2 regions of the Janthinobacterium sp. MP5059B genome follow, and region 1 is predicted to be linked to the other one. Evidence: predicted binding sites of a transcription regulator. Region 1 holds the regulator's gene; the other holds the start of a gene.

What was found. Region 1 encodes sigma-54, which starts transcription at its own class of promoters, with help from an activator protein. Its sites were predicted from a motif close to TGGCANGNAANCTGCTTT; they were not measured.
Region 2: the regulator sigma-54 is predicted to act here: its motif matches at 3,760-3,777, upstream of JAB1_RS09145 (circularly permuted type 2 ATP-grasp protein).

What each region holds. Positions count from the first base shown of each region.
Region 1 covers NZ_LRHX01000005.1:157,651-165,206, forward strand. The annotation lists gene JAB1_RS04365 (KpsF/GutQ family sugar-phosphate isomerase) at 1-111, shown strand, start outside; gene JAB1_RS04370 (HAD hydrolase family protein) at 111-644, shown strand; gene lptC (LPS export ABC transporter periplasmic protein LptC) at 687-1,298, shown strand; gene lptA (lipopolysaccharide transport periplasmic protein LptA) at 1,324-1,905, shown strand; gene lptB (LPS export ABC transporter ATP-binding protein) at 1,905-2,660, shown strand; gene JAB1_RS04390 (RNA polymerase factor sigma-54) at 2,665-4,143, shown strand; gene raiA (ribosome-associated translation inhibitor RaiA) at 4,213-4,575, shown strand; gene JAB1_RS04400 (enoyl-CoA hydratase/isomerase family protein) at 4,711-5,796, shown strand; gene rapZ (RNase adapter RapZ) at 5,797-6,660, opposite strand; gene hprK (HPr(Ser) kinase/phosphatase) at 6,876-7,556, opposite strand, start outside.
Region 2 covers NZ_LRHX01000006.1:1,024,083-1,031,638, reverse strand. The annotation lists gene JAB1_RS09150 (HAMP domain-containing sensor histidine kinase) at 1-780, shown strand, start outside; gene JAB1_RS28710 (AAA family ATPase) at 848-2,302, opposite strand; gene JAB1_RS28705 (DUF262 domain-containing protein) at 2,299-3,603, opposite strand; gene JAB1_RS09145 (circularly permuted type 2 ATP-grasp protein) at 3,813-5,267, shown strand; gene JAB1_RS09140 (alpha-E domain-containing protein) at 5,261-6,205, shown strand; gene JAB1_RS09135 (transglutaminase family protein) at 6,205-7,014, shown strand; gene JAB1_RS09130 (peptidase) at 7,105-7,556, shown strand, end outside.

The sequences.
Region 1 (7,556 bases):
GTGGCCGTGATGGAGCAGTTCCGCATCAACCAGATGCTGGTCGTCGATGCCGACGGCAAACTGGTGGGCGCGCTGCATATCCATGATCTGACGCAAGCGAAGGTGATCTGATGGATAGCGTGGCGGACAACCTGGCACGCGCGGCCAAGGTCAAACTGATGATCTTTGACGTCGATGGCGTGCTCACCGACGGCAGCCTGCATTTCGGCCCGGACGGCGAGATGATGAAAACGTTTAATGTGTATGATGGCCTGGGCATCAAGCTGCTGCAGGAATCGGGCGTGCAGACGGCCATCATCAGCGCGCGCCGCTCGGCCATCACGGCGCGCCGCGCGCAAGACCTGGGCATTACCCACGTACACCAAGGCGGCCACGACAAGCTGACGCCGTTTCGCGAACTGCTGGCGCTGACGGGCTTGACGGAAGAGCAATGCGGCTATATCGGCGACGACGTCATCGATGCGCCCATCCTGAAACGCGTCGGCTTTGCCGTCAGCGTGCCGGGCGGACGCCCGGAAGTGCAGGGCCTGGCCCACCATGTGACGCAGGCCGGCGGTGGCCGCGGCGCGGTGCGCGAGATCTGCGAATTCCTGCTGCGTGCCCAGGACAATTATGCGCGCGTCATGGCGCCGTTCCTGGAGTGAGGCGCGCCGCCTCGCCAGTGACATTTGAAAGAGTGAAGCCCTATGCGTAAGCCAGGAGGCGCCCATCGCTGGCGCATGATTTTTACCGTGCTGGGCGCGGTTGTTGTCGCGCTGGGCAGCTTTTGGCTGCTCGAGGTGATGAACAAGAATAGCCAGGACATCACGGCCAGCAAGCATCTGGATGAGCCCGACTATTTCATTACCAATTTCAGCCTGGTGCGTATGGACTTGACGGGAAAACCCAGCTATATCGTGTCGGGCACCAAGCTCACGCATTATCCGCTGGACGATTCGTCCGATATCGACCGGCCCTTCGTGCGCAAGCTCACGCCAGGCATGCCACCGATGAACATGAATGCGGAACTGGCGCATATCGACCAGGACAATACCCGGCTGCAACTGCACCGCAATGTCGTGATCGACCGCGTGGCCAGTCCGAAGGCGCAGAACCTGACGGTCAAGACGGAAGCGCTGACGGTGTTCCCGGATGAGGAAAGAATGGAAACGGACGTGCCTGTCGATATCCTGACGGGCACCTCGCGCCTCAATGGCATCGGCATGAAAGCCAATAACGCCACCGGCGTGGTGGAAGTGCAGAATGCGCTGCGCATGGTCCTCCCGCCGAAACCGCGCCCGGCCGCGGCGGCAAAATGACAGAATGAAACAAGGAAACCATACTATGAAGAACATCTTGCTGTTGACCGTATTTTCCCTGGCCATCATGGGCGTGGCGCATGCCGAGAAGGCCGATTCCGAGAAGGAAGCCGTCATCACGGCACGTAGCGGCCACGTCGATGACATCAAGCAGGTGCGCACCCTGACGGGCGACGTCGTGCTGGTCAAGGGGACCCTGACCATGAAGGCGGGTCGCGCCGTGATCACGGAAGATCCGCAAGGCTACCAGTTCATTACCTTCTGGGCCGATCCCGGCAAGCTCGCCACCTTCCGCCAGAAGCGCGATGGCGCGGGCGACCTGTGGGTGGAAGGCGAAGCGGAGCGCGTGGAATACGACAACAAGACGGAAGTGGTGAAACTGTTTTCCAGGGCCAAGCTGACGCGCCTGGAAGGCACGAAAGTGACCGACGTGGCCAATGGCGCCTTCATCTCGTATGACAGCCGCAAGGAAGTGTTTGCGATGGAAAATTCCAACAGCGGCACCAGCACCCCGGATGGCGGCAGCGTGCGCATGGTGATCCAGCCGAAAACCAAGGCACCGGCGGCGGAGAAAGCGCCGGCCACGCCTGCGCCAGGAAAGAAATAATGGATAATACTCGTTGCGGCAGCACCCTGATCGTTCGCGGGCTGCAAAAAACCTATGGCAAGCGGCAAGTCGTGCATGATGTCTCGCTGCAAGTCGAATGCGGCGAAGTGGTGGGTTTGCTGGGCCCGAACGGCGCCGGCAAGACCACCTCGTTCTACATGATCGTCGGCTTGGTGCCGTCCGATGGCGGCAGCATCGATATCAGCGGCGTGGACATCTCCAGCCTGCCGATCCACCGCCGCGCGCAGATGGGCCTGTCCTACCTGCCGCAGGAAGCGTCCGTCTTCCGCAAACTGACGGTCGAAGACAATATCCGCGCCGTGCTGGAAATCCAGACCGTCGAAGGCCGTCCGCTGACGAAGGCCGAGATCGAGGTGCGCCTGGATAAATTGCTGGCTGACTTGCAGATTGAAAAGCTGCGCGAGAACCAGGCCCTGTCGCTGTCCGGTGGCGAGCGCCGCCGCGTGGAAATCGCCCGCGCGCTGGCCACCGATCCCCGTTTCGTGCTGCTCGACGAACCGTTTGCCGGTGTCGATCCGATCGCCGTGATCGAGATCCAGCGCATCGTGCGTTTCTTGAAGGAGCGCAATATCGGCGTGCTGATCACCGATCATAATGTGCGTGAGACGCTGGGTATCTGCGACCGTGCCTACATCATCAACCAGGGCTCGGTACTGGCGTCGGGGCGCCCCGACGACATCATCGCGAACGAGTCGGTACGCCGGGTCTATCTGGGCGAACACTTCCGCATGTAAGCCAATGAAACAATCATTGCAGCTGCGCACTTCGCAGCACCTGGCACTGACGCCGCAGTTGCAGCAATCGATACGCCTGTTGCAATTGTCTACCCTGGAATTGCATCAGGAACTAGAGCAATTGCTGACGGACAATCCCTTGCTCGAACGCCTCGATGATCCGCTCGACCGTTCGCTGCGCCTGCTGTCCGACGGTGCCTTGAGTTCCACGGCCGCGCCGGCCGAAGCGCCGCCCCAGCCGCCAGGCCAGGAGGTGCCCGCAGCGCCGGCCGAAGCGGAAACCTTTGATGGCGATGCCGGCGAGGGTCCGGCCGCCGCGGATGGCGGCGACAGCGACTGGAGCGAGGCGAGCCGGGGCAAGGCGCCCGACGACGAAGATTCGCGTCCGCAACTGGAGGCCCATCACTGCACCCTGCGCGAACACCTGATGGAGCAGATGCGCGTGACGGTGCTTGAATTGCGCGACCGCGCGCTGGTCGAGCTGATCATCGACGCGCTCGACGACAATGGCTACCTGGAAGAGTCGCTCGACGACATCCTGGCGCGCCTGCCGGAAGAGCTGGAAATCGACGCCGACGAGATGCGCACGGCCTTGTCTCTCTTGCAAAGTTTCGATCCGCCCGGCGTGGGCGCGCGCAATGCCTCCGAATGCCTGGCGCTGCAAATCAAGCGTTTGCCGCACATCGCCATGGTGACGCGCCGCATGGCCCTCGTCATCGTGGAAAAGCACCTGGCCTGGTTTGCCCAGCGCGATTTCAACAAGCTGAAAAAAGCCCTCGATTGCGACGATGAAGACTTGCGCGAAGCGCAGACGGTGATTCGCCAGTGCAATCCGCATCCGGGCGCCGTGTTCGCCTCGGACGTGTCCGATTACGTGGTGCCCGACGTCGTCGTCAAGCGCGCGCGCAATGGCTGGCAAGTCACCCTGAACAACGATGTCATGCCGCGCCTGCGCGTCAATGCCATGTACGCCAACTTGCTCAAGCAGGGCAAGGGCGAGGGCGCCATGGGCGCACAGTTGCAGGAAGCCAAGTGGCTGATCAAGAATATGCGCCAGCGCTTCGACACGATCCTGCGCGTGGCGCAGGCGATAGTAGAAAGACAAAAGAACTTTTTCTCGCATGGGGCCGTTGCCATGCGTCCCCTTGTGCTCCGTGAAATAGCTGATACACTGGGTTTACACGAGAGTACTATCTCGCGGGTAACAACTCAAAAGTACATGCTGACCCCGCACGGCATGTTCGAGTTGAAATATTTCTTTGGTAGCCACGTCGCCACCGAAGCGGGGGGCGAAGCGTCATCGACGGCGATACGGGCATTGATCGTGCAACTGACAGGAGCAGAAGACCCTAAAAATCCTTTATCCGACAGTAAGATTGCGGACATGCTGGGGGAGCAAGGCATGGTGATTGCGCGACGTACTGTTGCCAAATACCGGGAAGCGTTGAAAATTCCGCCAGTGAGCCTGCGTAAGTGTTTGTAAGTTTTTTTCGGTTCCTCTGCGGGCCGGATAGGATGGACCGCACGAACCCGATCATCTTTAGGAGTGTGTATGAATCTCACCATCAGCGGACATCATCTCGAAGTGACACCAGCCATCCGTGAATACGTACAAACGAAGCTGGAGCGCGTGAAACGTCATTTCGATCAAGTCATCGATATTGCCGTGATTCTGACCGTGGATAACCTCAAAGAGAAAGAAAAACGTCAAAAGGCTGAAGTCAACCTGCGTTTGAGCGGCAAGACTGTCTATGTGGAAAGCTTGGCGCACGACCTGTACGCCGCGATCGATACCCTGATCGACAAGCTCGATAGGCAAGTGATGAAATACAAAACCAAAGTGCAAGGGCACGGTAAAGAGGCGATCAAGCATCTGCCAGACAACTCCGAGGAAGAAGCCGTCGTCGCCGTCTAAGGCCACCCGCTTCCAGCAGTTGTGATCAACTAAGGGCGCACATCTTGCGCCCTTTTTTGCGCCTGGACCTTTTGAGCGCAATGTTCGCCGCGCAGGGGCTAAAATGTTTGCACTTTCACTTTTTTCCTGCCTGCCATGAGCGACTTCGTCCAGACTTCCATCCGCAACCGCACGGGCCATATCGTGCTCGACCGTCCGAAAGCCTTGAATTCCCTGTCGCTGGAGATGGTGCGCGCCCTGAGCGCGGCCCTGCTGGCCTGGCGCGACGATCCGCAGGTGGACGCCGTGGTGATCCGCTCCAGCAGTGAAAAAGCCCTGTGCGCCGGCGGCGACATCCGTTTCTTTTTCGATGCTGGCTTGGCCACGCCGCAAGGCGGCAGCGCCATGCTGGAAGATTTCTTTACGGAAGAATATGCTTTAAATCATTTAATTCATTTCTACCCGAAACCGTATATCGCCGTGATGGATGGCGTGGTGATGGGCGGCGGCATGGGCGTGGCGCAAGCCGGGCCGGGCAACCGCCTGCGCATCGTGACGGGCCGCACGCGCATGGCCATGCCGGAAGTCAATATCGGCTTGTTTCCCGACGTGGGCGGCAGTTATTTTCTATCCCGCCTGGCCGGCCAGCTGGGCCTGTACCTGGGCTTGACGGGCTTGACGATCAACGCGGCCGATGCCCTGTACACGGGGCTGGCCGATGTCTACCTGCCTGAGGCGCAGATGGGGGCGCTGCTGGACCTGTTCGAATCGACGCGGGGCGAGGCCTTGCCGGTGGCCATCAAGGCGCTGGCGGCGCCTTTCCAGGCCGAGGCGGGGGTATCTCCCCTGGCCACGGCGCGCACGGCGCTGGACCGCCATTTCGGCGCCCCTTCCGTGGCCGCCATCATGGCCTCGCTGGCGCAGGATGACAGCGCGTTCGCGGCCAAGGCGCTGGCGGCCATGCGCCTGCGTTCGCCCTTGATGATGTCGGTGACCCTGGAATTGCTGCAGCGGGGCGCCCACCTGGGCGTGGCCGATTGCCTGCGCATGGAGCGCACGGTGGTGCGCCATAATTTCGAACATGGCGAAGTGCTCGAGGGCGTGCGCGCGCTGGTGGTCGACAAGGACAATGCACCGCGCTGGAACCCTGCCAGCCTGGACGACGTCGATGCGGCCATGGTGGCGCGCTTCTTTGCCCCCGTCTGGCCAGCCGCGGCGCATCCGCTGCGCCACCTCGACTAATTAGCTGCGTTCGCGGTGGCGCAGGACGACGCGCTCGTTGGGGCCGAAATACTGCGCCAGCCGCTCCGCCATGTACACGGAGCGGTGCTGGCCGCCCGTGCAGCCCAGGGCCACCGTCAGGTAGCTGCGGTTGTCGGACTTGAATGACGGCAACCATTTCTCGATGAAGGCGCGGATGTCGGCCAGCAGTTCCAGCGCGCTCGGCTGCGCGTCGAGGAAGGCGATCACGGGCGCATCGCGGCCGTCGAGCGGGCGCAGCGCCAGGTCGTAATAGGGATTCGGCAAGGCCCGCACGTCGAAGACGAAATCGGCGTCCAGCGGCACGCCCAGCTTGAAGGCGAACGATTCGAAGAACAGGGTCAGCGGCGCGCGTTCGGAGGCGACGATATCCTTGATCCAGGCGCGCAGCTTGTTGGCGCTCAGTTCCGACGTGTCGATCACATGGCCCAGCTGTTCGATGGCTGACAGGCGTTCGCGTTCTTCCGAGATGCACTCGATCAGCGTGCGGCGACTGGCCGGATTCTGGTTCGGACGCAATTCGTGCGACAGCGGATGGCTGCGCCGCGTTTCCGAGAAGCGCGCCACCAGCGAATGCGTGGTGGCCGTCAAGAACATGACCTTGACGTCATGCCCCTGGTCGCGCAGCAGGGCCACATTGTGCGGCAGGCTGGTCAGCGACTCGGCGCTGCGCGCATCGACGGCGACGGCCAGTTGCGGTGTACCTTCGTCGAGCAGGGTCTGCACCAGGCTGGGCAGCAAGGCCGGCGGCAGGTTGTCGACACAATAGTAGCCGGTATCTTCCAGCACATTGAGCGCAACGGATTTACCGGAGCCGGATATTCCGGTGATAAGGACGATATGCATACGCCGATCATACAATAAAGATCGGCGCTCTGCTTCCAAGGCAATTATCTTTACAAATTATTGCAATTTGGAATGTGATATTGCCGGGATTGGCAGGGCGCTCTCGTCACGACCGTAGGTCGGCTTAGCGCGTCGCGCGTAAGCCGACACCGCGGCATGGGCCAACAATGTCGTCGGATTACGCACGGCGTTGCCGCGCTAATCCGACCTACTTGCTAATCGCCACTCATTGCCAACCTCTGCCGCTCCATGAACTCCTGCAAGGTATCGATGCCGCGCAATTGCAAAATCGTGTTGCGCACGGCCGCTTCCAGCAGTACGGCGATGTTGCGGCCGGCGGCGACGGGGATGACGACCTTGCGCACGGGCAAACCCAGCACGTCTTCCGTGGGGAACAGGAAAGGCAGGCGCTCGACTTCCTCTTCCAGCGCGTTGCGGCGCACCAGATGCACGATCAGTTTCAGGCGCATCTTGCGGCGCACGGCCGTTTCGCCAAAGATGGCCTTGATATCGAGCAAGCCCAGGCCCCGCACTTCCAGCAGGTTTTGCAGCAAAGGCGGGCAGCGGCCTTCGATCATGTTGGGCGCGATGCGCGAGAATTCGACGGCGTCGTCGGCCACCAGGCCGTGGCTGCGCGAAATCAGTTCCAGCCCCAGTTCGCTCTTGCCCAGGCCCGAATCGCCCGTGATCAGCACGCCCACGCCCAGCACGTCCATGAACACGCCATGCATGATGATGCGTTGCGCCAGCTTTTTGGACAGGTAGACGCGCAGGAAGTCGATCACTTGCGCGGCCGGCAGCGGGGTGGAGAACAGGGGAATGTTTTGCTCGTCGCAGATGGCGAGGATGTCGGGCGGCGTTTCCAGTCCTTGCGCGATGATCAGCGCGGGCGGACC
Region 2 (7,556 bases), on a different contig from region 1:
GCGCATGAGTCCGGCATCACCCTGCGCAGCAAGGATTGGCAGGTGATCAATGTGTCGATCGACTCGGGCATCCGCGAATCGATACGCGAATTTACCAGCATGCACGAAGGCTTCCGGCGCCGTATCGCGGCCGGCCTGTCGCACGACATGCGCAATCCCCTGGCCGTGATCAGCACCAGCGCCCAGCTGCTGCTCAGGCCAACCGACCCGGAACGGGTGACATTGCTGGCGCACAAGATTGTCGAGCACAGCAAGCGGCTCGACAGCATGATCGAGGAATTGCTCGATGGCCTCAGCTACCACCAGGGCCAGCAATTGCCACTGGTGCTGAGCCAGTTCGACGTGCTGCCGCTGGTGCACGCCGTGGCCAGCCAGGTCAACTTGCAGCGGCCGGGCAAATGCCAGGTCAGCGGGCAATCCGTCATCGGCTGGTGGTGCGAGAACTCGCTGCGGCGCGCGCTGGAAAACCTGCTCGGCAATGCGCTCAAGTATGGCGACGACGCGCCCATCAGCGTGCACGTGGAAGCGACCCACGAACGCCTGATCGTCACCGTCCACAATAGCGGGCGGCCCATCGCGCCGGAACAGGCCGAACGCATCTTTGACTACCTGCGCCGCGAGAACGACAGCCCCGCGCCAGGCTGGGGTATCGGCCTGCCCTTCGTGCAGAGCGTGGCGGAAAGCCACGGCGGCAGCATCGCCGTCGACAGCGCGGCCGAGACAGGCACCAGCTTCATCTTCGACGTGCCCGTCGATTGCCGCCCCTTTGTGCCTAGTTAAATGACAGTTCGTAATCTATGCATTTGCCTAATTACAAAATACTATTTTCAATTAACTTCCATTTTATTTAAAAACAACACTTTTCTAGATTATTTAAGAAATCAGAAACAATATCCTTATTCTCCGGAGCATTGGCCCAATGATCACAAATCCGGCTTAAAATGTCAGATAAATTCTTATTTAATGATTTTGAAAATTCCAAAAAATAGTCATGATGATCACATCCTGCAGCCGATGCCTGAGCCGCTAAAACTTCCTGACTTCCAATTCCAAGAATTATAGCTAATTGAAGTGTTGTTTTGCTCTTTGCATAATCTATCAAAAACACTTCCGGCGCTGTACCGCTTGGCAAAAAACAATATTTCTTTTCATGTAATTTCCCTTCATACTTACCTATGCAATCTCCATCAAATACTCCAACAAAAGAAAAATCCAAAATATTATTAGGGAATCTAAGTAAATCTTGGAGTATATCTCCATCAGAGCCAGAGCAGCAATAATAAAAATTATCTTGATTTACTCTCCTAGACATTTTCAAAAGAGATTTAAGTAGCAACTCTGCAGCATAATCCTCATATAATAAAACCCCAATTTTTTTTGCAGTTAGTCCAAGCAATTTAATTGGCTCACTATTGTCTGCTGCCATAGAGCATCTTGTTCCGTCATGAGTACTTCGCATTATATGAACATTAGACAACGGAAGCTTTTTCAAAATATGCTCCGAATGACTGCTTAAGATAATCGATATATCCATTGTGGCAGCTGTCATTGCAAGCACATCACTAAGTCGTTCCTGAGTTGACGGTGGCAAAAAACTCTCGGGTTCCTCTATGAAAAGGATTTTGTTTCCGATAGATTTTTTCATATGATCGACCAGCCAGTACAAGTAAAACAATGACAACTCACCTAGCCCCATGTTTCGACTGTCATAATTAGCAAAGCCATTCTTAACAATAAAAAATGGAAGTCTAGGGAAATTTTGAAAATCGTCCTCAATATTAATAATTAGAACTTCACTGTATTCGCCATGGGTTAAGAAATTTATTAAACGAAGATCGTCATCACTGCAACGTATTGGACTATAGCTTTCCAGTAATTCCTCCAAATTATCTTGATCGACAAATAATTTTTGCACTGATGGGATTAGTGTGCAGGGATCAAACATAAAACCCACAACACCATCAATTGATATCGAATCATTTCCGAATGTGAAATCAATTTCTGAAACCACATCATTGACCTTCATTTCAATCTTAACCTTACCCTCTGCGAGTAACGGCATAGAAAATTTCGCTCTATTACTATCATCGGATATAAATATATTATATAGCGATCTTATGAAATTACTTTTCCCAATACCATTCCTTCCGACAAAAGCATTAAATCCCTTTTTGAAATTAACAGACATTCCATTTAATATACTTCCATTCTCATATGTTGCTTTTGAAATGGATGCGGAATAATTTCGTCTAAATGTTGTTTTCCAATGATCGTCTAAATGTGCACGGCGAAGATTAATCACAGAATTACACCCCACTCAAGAGTTGCAATTAATTTAGATAACTGATCTTCCGGTGATCCTTTTGCAGCGCCAGACATGAAGTAATAAAATGTTTTTGAAATAGATGACAACCTAGTATCACCATTGGAAAAATCTTTATTTTTTATGGAAAATATACCCCACAAGATTATGTCTCTTAAAATAACAGAGGAAACATCCGCAACTCTAGAACTTGCCCTATCTTGATAAATTTGGATGGTTTGAAAAGTCTGCGTTGAGGCAACACCACTCAATCCTGTGTCAACAAAAGAAAATCCGTCTGCTTGCTCTCGCAAACTTTCAAAAAAATCAAAATATTCAATTGCCAAGTCAAAGCTTCCAGTTTTTTTGTGTATACCGTATATAAATATTAACCAAGTAAATATTGTTGCCTTATTTAATTTGGTTTTATCATTTCGCATTCCAATGCAATCTCGCAAGGCATTTAAACAAAGCGCGACATCCTCCACCAACATCTTATCAAACCCGGTTGACTCTCTATATCTAGCAGTTACACTATTTGCAGTATGTTTCACCGTTAAAGTTCCCATCTCTAACGTTAATAAGAACTTAGCTAGCACATCATCATAAGCCATGCGCGAATTGGAAAAACCTATCAGTTCACTTGTGAATCCAAGCTCGAGCATATACTCAGCCAACTCCTTGACTTGCTGTCTCGCCTCACCAAAATATGCATTTCTTTGCTCTGCAGAGGTAAGGTTTGTTGGTTGGTTCAGTCTGTAAAACAACTCCCCTGGCTCTCCTGGCTGATAGTCTGAAATTGTCAACAGTCGAACAGTGAAGTCCTCTATTCTAGACTGTAATTCTTGTGTTAAATCATTCCAGAAAAAGCCATCTAAGGATTTGATTGTGGATTCCAGCGGAGCCTGCTCGCCATTAATTGGAAATTCATTCTGCATGAAATCTCGAATTGCTGCCAACCGTTGCTGACCATCAAGTACTTCTTGTTTATCACTATTTGGGATTTGAATTACATGAATAGGTGGGATGTGCCATCCACGTAAAATACTATCAATCAGACGTTGTTTTTTCCCTTTACCCCAAACTTCACCTCGCTGAAAATTTGGCTGCAAATCTAAACGTGCTTGTTTAATTTTTCGGTAGAGAGTTGCGATATCTGGATCTGATGGAGTTAAATGCATTTTTTCCTCTAAGGTAATTTCATAAATATCGCAAATGATATTTGCAAATAGAATTGCAAATTTATATAGTCTTTGGAATTTTAATTTCTTTTCTGCAATAATGCAACAATCCGCGCGCAATGTTGTTCTTTGAATTTGCTAAATAGTCATTTTTGATAGCCATACGTTGTTGCAAAAAATGATCCAAAATGGTATCCAAACCGCACGAAAATGGTGCAGCGAATGGCGCGACGCCACAAAAGTGGTCATATTTACACCTGTTCACGCCCGCCTTGTTGGCACGCTTCCTGCTGAGCTATGCATAGACACGGCTCAAGGGAAATCACAACATGGCAAATTTTTTCAATGAAATGACTGCAAATGAAGTGGGTACGGACAGCAAGGTACGTGAACACTATCGTGAATTCAGCAACTGGCTGGAGCAGCAATCCCCCGAGACCATCGCCCGCAAGCGGGCCGAAGCCGACCTGACGTTCCGCCGGGTCGGCATCACGTTCGCCGTGTACGGCGACGATGCCGGCACGGAACGCCTGATTCCCTTCGACACCATCCCGCGCATCATCCCCGCCACGGAATGGGCGCAGATGCAGACTGGCCTGGTACAGCGCGTGCAAGCCTTGAACATGTTTATCCATGATATTTATCATGAGCAAAACATCATCAAGGCGGGCATCATCCCCGCCGAGCAAATCTACAAGAATGCCCAGTACCGCCCGGAAATGCAGGGTATTTCCGTCGCCTCCGACATTTACGCCCACATCGCCGGCGTCGACATCGTGCGCGCCGGCCAGGGCGAATTCTATGTGCTGGAAGACAATCTGCGGGTGCCGTCCGGCGTGTCCTACATGCTGGAAGACCGCAAGATGATGATGCGCTTGTTCCCCGAACTGTTCGCCCGCAACCGCATCGCCCCCGTCGACCATTACCCGGACATGCTGCTCGACAACCTGCGCTCCGTCGCGCCGATGGGCGTCGATGACCCGACGGTTGTCGTCATGACGCCCGGCATGTACAACTCCGCCTACTTCGAGCACGCGTTTTTGGCCCAGCAAATGGGCGTGGAACTGGTCGAAGGCAAGGATCTGTTTGTCAACGATAATTCCGTGTACATGCGCACCACGCGCGGGCCCAAGCGCGTCGACGTGATCTACCGCCGCGTCGACGACGATTTCCTCGATCCGCTGGCCTTCCGTTCCGACTCCTCGCTGGGCGTGCCGGGCCTGCTGTCCGTGTATCGCGCCGGAAGAGTCACGCTGGCGAACGCCATCGGCACGGGCGTGGCCGACGACAAGTCGATTTATCCTTTTGTGCCCGACATGATCAAGTTTTATCTGTCGCAAGAGCCGATACTCAACAACGTGCCGACGTATCAGTGCCGCAAGAGCGCCGATTTGTCGTATGTGCTGGCGAACCTGGCGAAACTCGTCGTCAAGGAAGTGCATGGCGCGGGCGGCTACGGCATGCTGGTGGGGCCGGCGTCCAGCCTGGCGCAGATCGAGGATTTCCGCCAGCGCCTGCTGGCCAATCCGGGCGGCTACATCGCCCAGCCCACGCTCGCCCTGTCCGCCTGCCCAACGTATGTCGAGGCCGGCATTGCGCCGCGCCACATCGATTTGCGCCCGTTCGTGCTGTCCGGCAAGACAATTTCCATGGTGCCCGGCGGCCTGACCCGCGTGGCGCTGGGCGAAGGCTCGCTGGTGGTCAACTCCTCGCAAGGGGGCGGCACCAAGGATACCTGGGTACTGGAACCAACATCCGTGTTTGCAGGAGAAAAAGCATGCTGAGCCGCACCGCCGATCATTTGTTCTGGATGGCCCGCTACACGGAGCGGGCGGAAAACACGGCGCGCATGCTCGACGTCAACATGCAAACCTCGATGCTGCCCCAATCCGAGCAGGATGCGGAACAGGGCTGGCGCGCCACCTTGGGCATTTCCGAGCTGCAAAGCGCGTATGACCACAAATATGGCCGCTTCCATACGCGCGACGTGCTTGACTTCATGGTGCGCGATCCGAACAACCCGTCGTCCATCCTCGCCTGCCTGACGGGCGCGCGCGAAAACGCCCGCGCCGTGCGGGGCACCTTGACGACGGAAGTATGGGAAATCCAGAACGCCACCTGGCTCGACATGCAGAAGCGCCTGAAAAGCAATCTGCTGGAAACGGACCCCAGCCAGTTCTTCGAATGGGTCAAATACCGCTCGCACCTGTCGCGCGGCGTGACCCTGGGCACCATGCTCAAGGACGAAGCGATCCATTTCATCCGCCTGGGCACCTTCCTCGAGCGGGCCGACAACACGGCGCGCATCCTCGACGTGAAGTTCCACGGCGCGCGCGACACGTCGAAAGACATCACGCAGCGCGATTTTTACTACTGGGCGGCGCTGCTGCGCTCCGTTTCCGGCTTTGAAATCTACCGCAAGGTGTACCGCGACGTCATCACCCCGGCGCGGGTGGCGGAATTGCTGATGCTGCGCGGCGACATGCCCAGGTCGCTTTTGGCCTGCATGGATGACGTGGTGGAAAATCTCAAGCATATCCGCAACGATGTATCCGCCGATACGGAGCGTTTCGCTGGCAAACTGCACGCGGAGCTGAAATTCGGCCATATCGACGACATCATGAAGGCGGGCTTGCACCATACATTGACGGAATTTCTGGAAAACATCTATGACCTGGGCAACCGGGTCAGCCGCGATTTCCTCGTTCCCTTGGCGGCCTGATGCAGCTCACCATCCGCCACGAAACCCATTACGCCTACAGTGCGCCGCTGGCCTACACCATCCAGCAGCTGCACCTGACGCCGCGTATCGAGCCGCAGCAGCGGGCCCTGTCCTGGCAAATCACCACGCCGGGCCAGTGCCACGCCTACACGGATGCCTACGGCAATCTGTCGCACATGCTGACGATCAACGGCAGCCATCACTCCCTGAGCCTGGTAGCGCATGGCGTGGTGGAAACCATCTACCCGCACAAGGGACGGCTGAACCTGGTCGATACCTTGTCGCCGCTGCTGTTTACCATGCCGACACCGCTGACGCAGGCCAATCCCGCCATCCTCGAGCTGAGCGCCGCCAGCCTGCCGGACCGGCGCGTGACGGCGGGCACGGGCCACTTGCTGCGCCTGGCCGAGCACATCGTCGGCAAGGTGGCGTATGAAAGCGGTGCCACCATGGTCACCACCACGGCGGGCGACGCGCTGGCGCTGGGGCGCGGCGTGTGCCAGGACCACGCCCATCTGTTCCTCGCCTGCTGCCACGCCTGGGGCATCCCGGCCCGCTACGTCTCCGGCTATATCGATCCGGGCACGACGGGTCACGCGGCCAGCCATGCCTGGGTCGACGCCTGGACGGAAGACACGGATTTCGCGGGCTGGGTCAGCATCGATGTCACGCATGCGCGCCTGATGACGGATGCGTATTGCCGCCTGGCCATCGGACGCGACTACGATTCAGCGGCCCCCGTGCGCGGCGTGCGCCAGGGTGGCGGCACAGAAACATTACGGGTCGATGTGCAGATCGTGCCTGTATAAACGGCAGGAATGAGGCTGGCCGGGCCTTGCAAGCTGGTTGCCAGGCCCGGCTGGTGTAGAATGCTACCCCTTTTGACTTGATTTACGACGATGACTTATTGCATAGGCATGCGCCTGAACGAAGGCCTGGTCTTCCTGTCCGACTCCCGCACGAATGCCGGCGTGGACCAGGTGGGCACCTTCCGCAAGATGAGCGTGTTCGAGAACCCGGGCGACCGCATGCTGGTCCTGATGACGGCCGGCAACCTGTCGATCTCGCAGGCGATCCGCCAGATCGTTTCCGAACACGTGGATGCGGACGGACGCAGCATCTGGAACGTGGCCAGCATGTACGATGCGGCGCGCATCGTGGGCGAAGCCGTGCGCACCGTGCACCTGCGCGAAGCGAAGGCCCTGGCCGACTGCGGCATCGATTTCAATGTCAGCATCATTTTAGGCGGCCAGATCGGCGCCGAGCGCTGCCGGCTGTTCCAGGTGTATTCGGCCGGCAATTTCATCGAATCGCACGATGAAAACACGTATTTCCAGATCGGCGAAGCGAA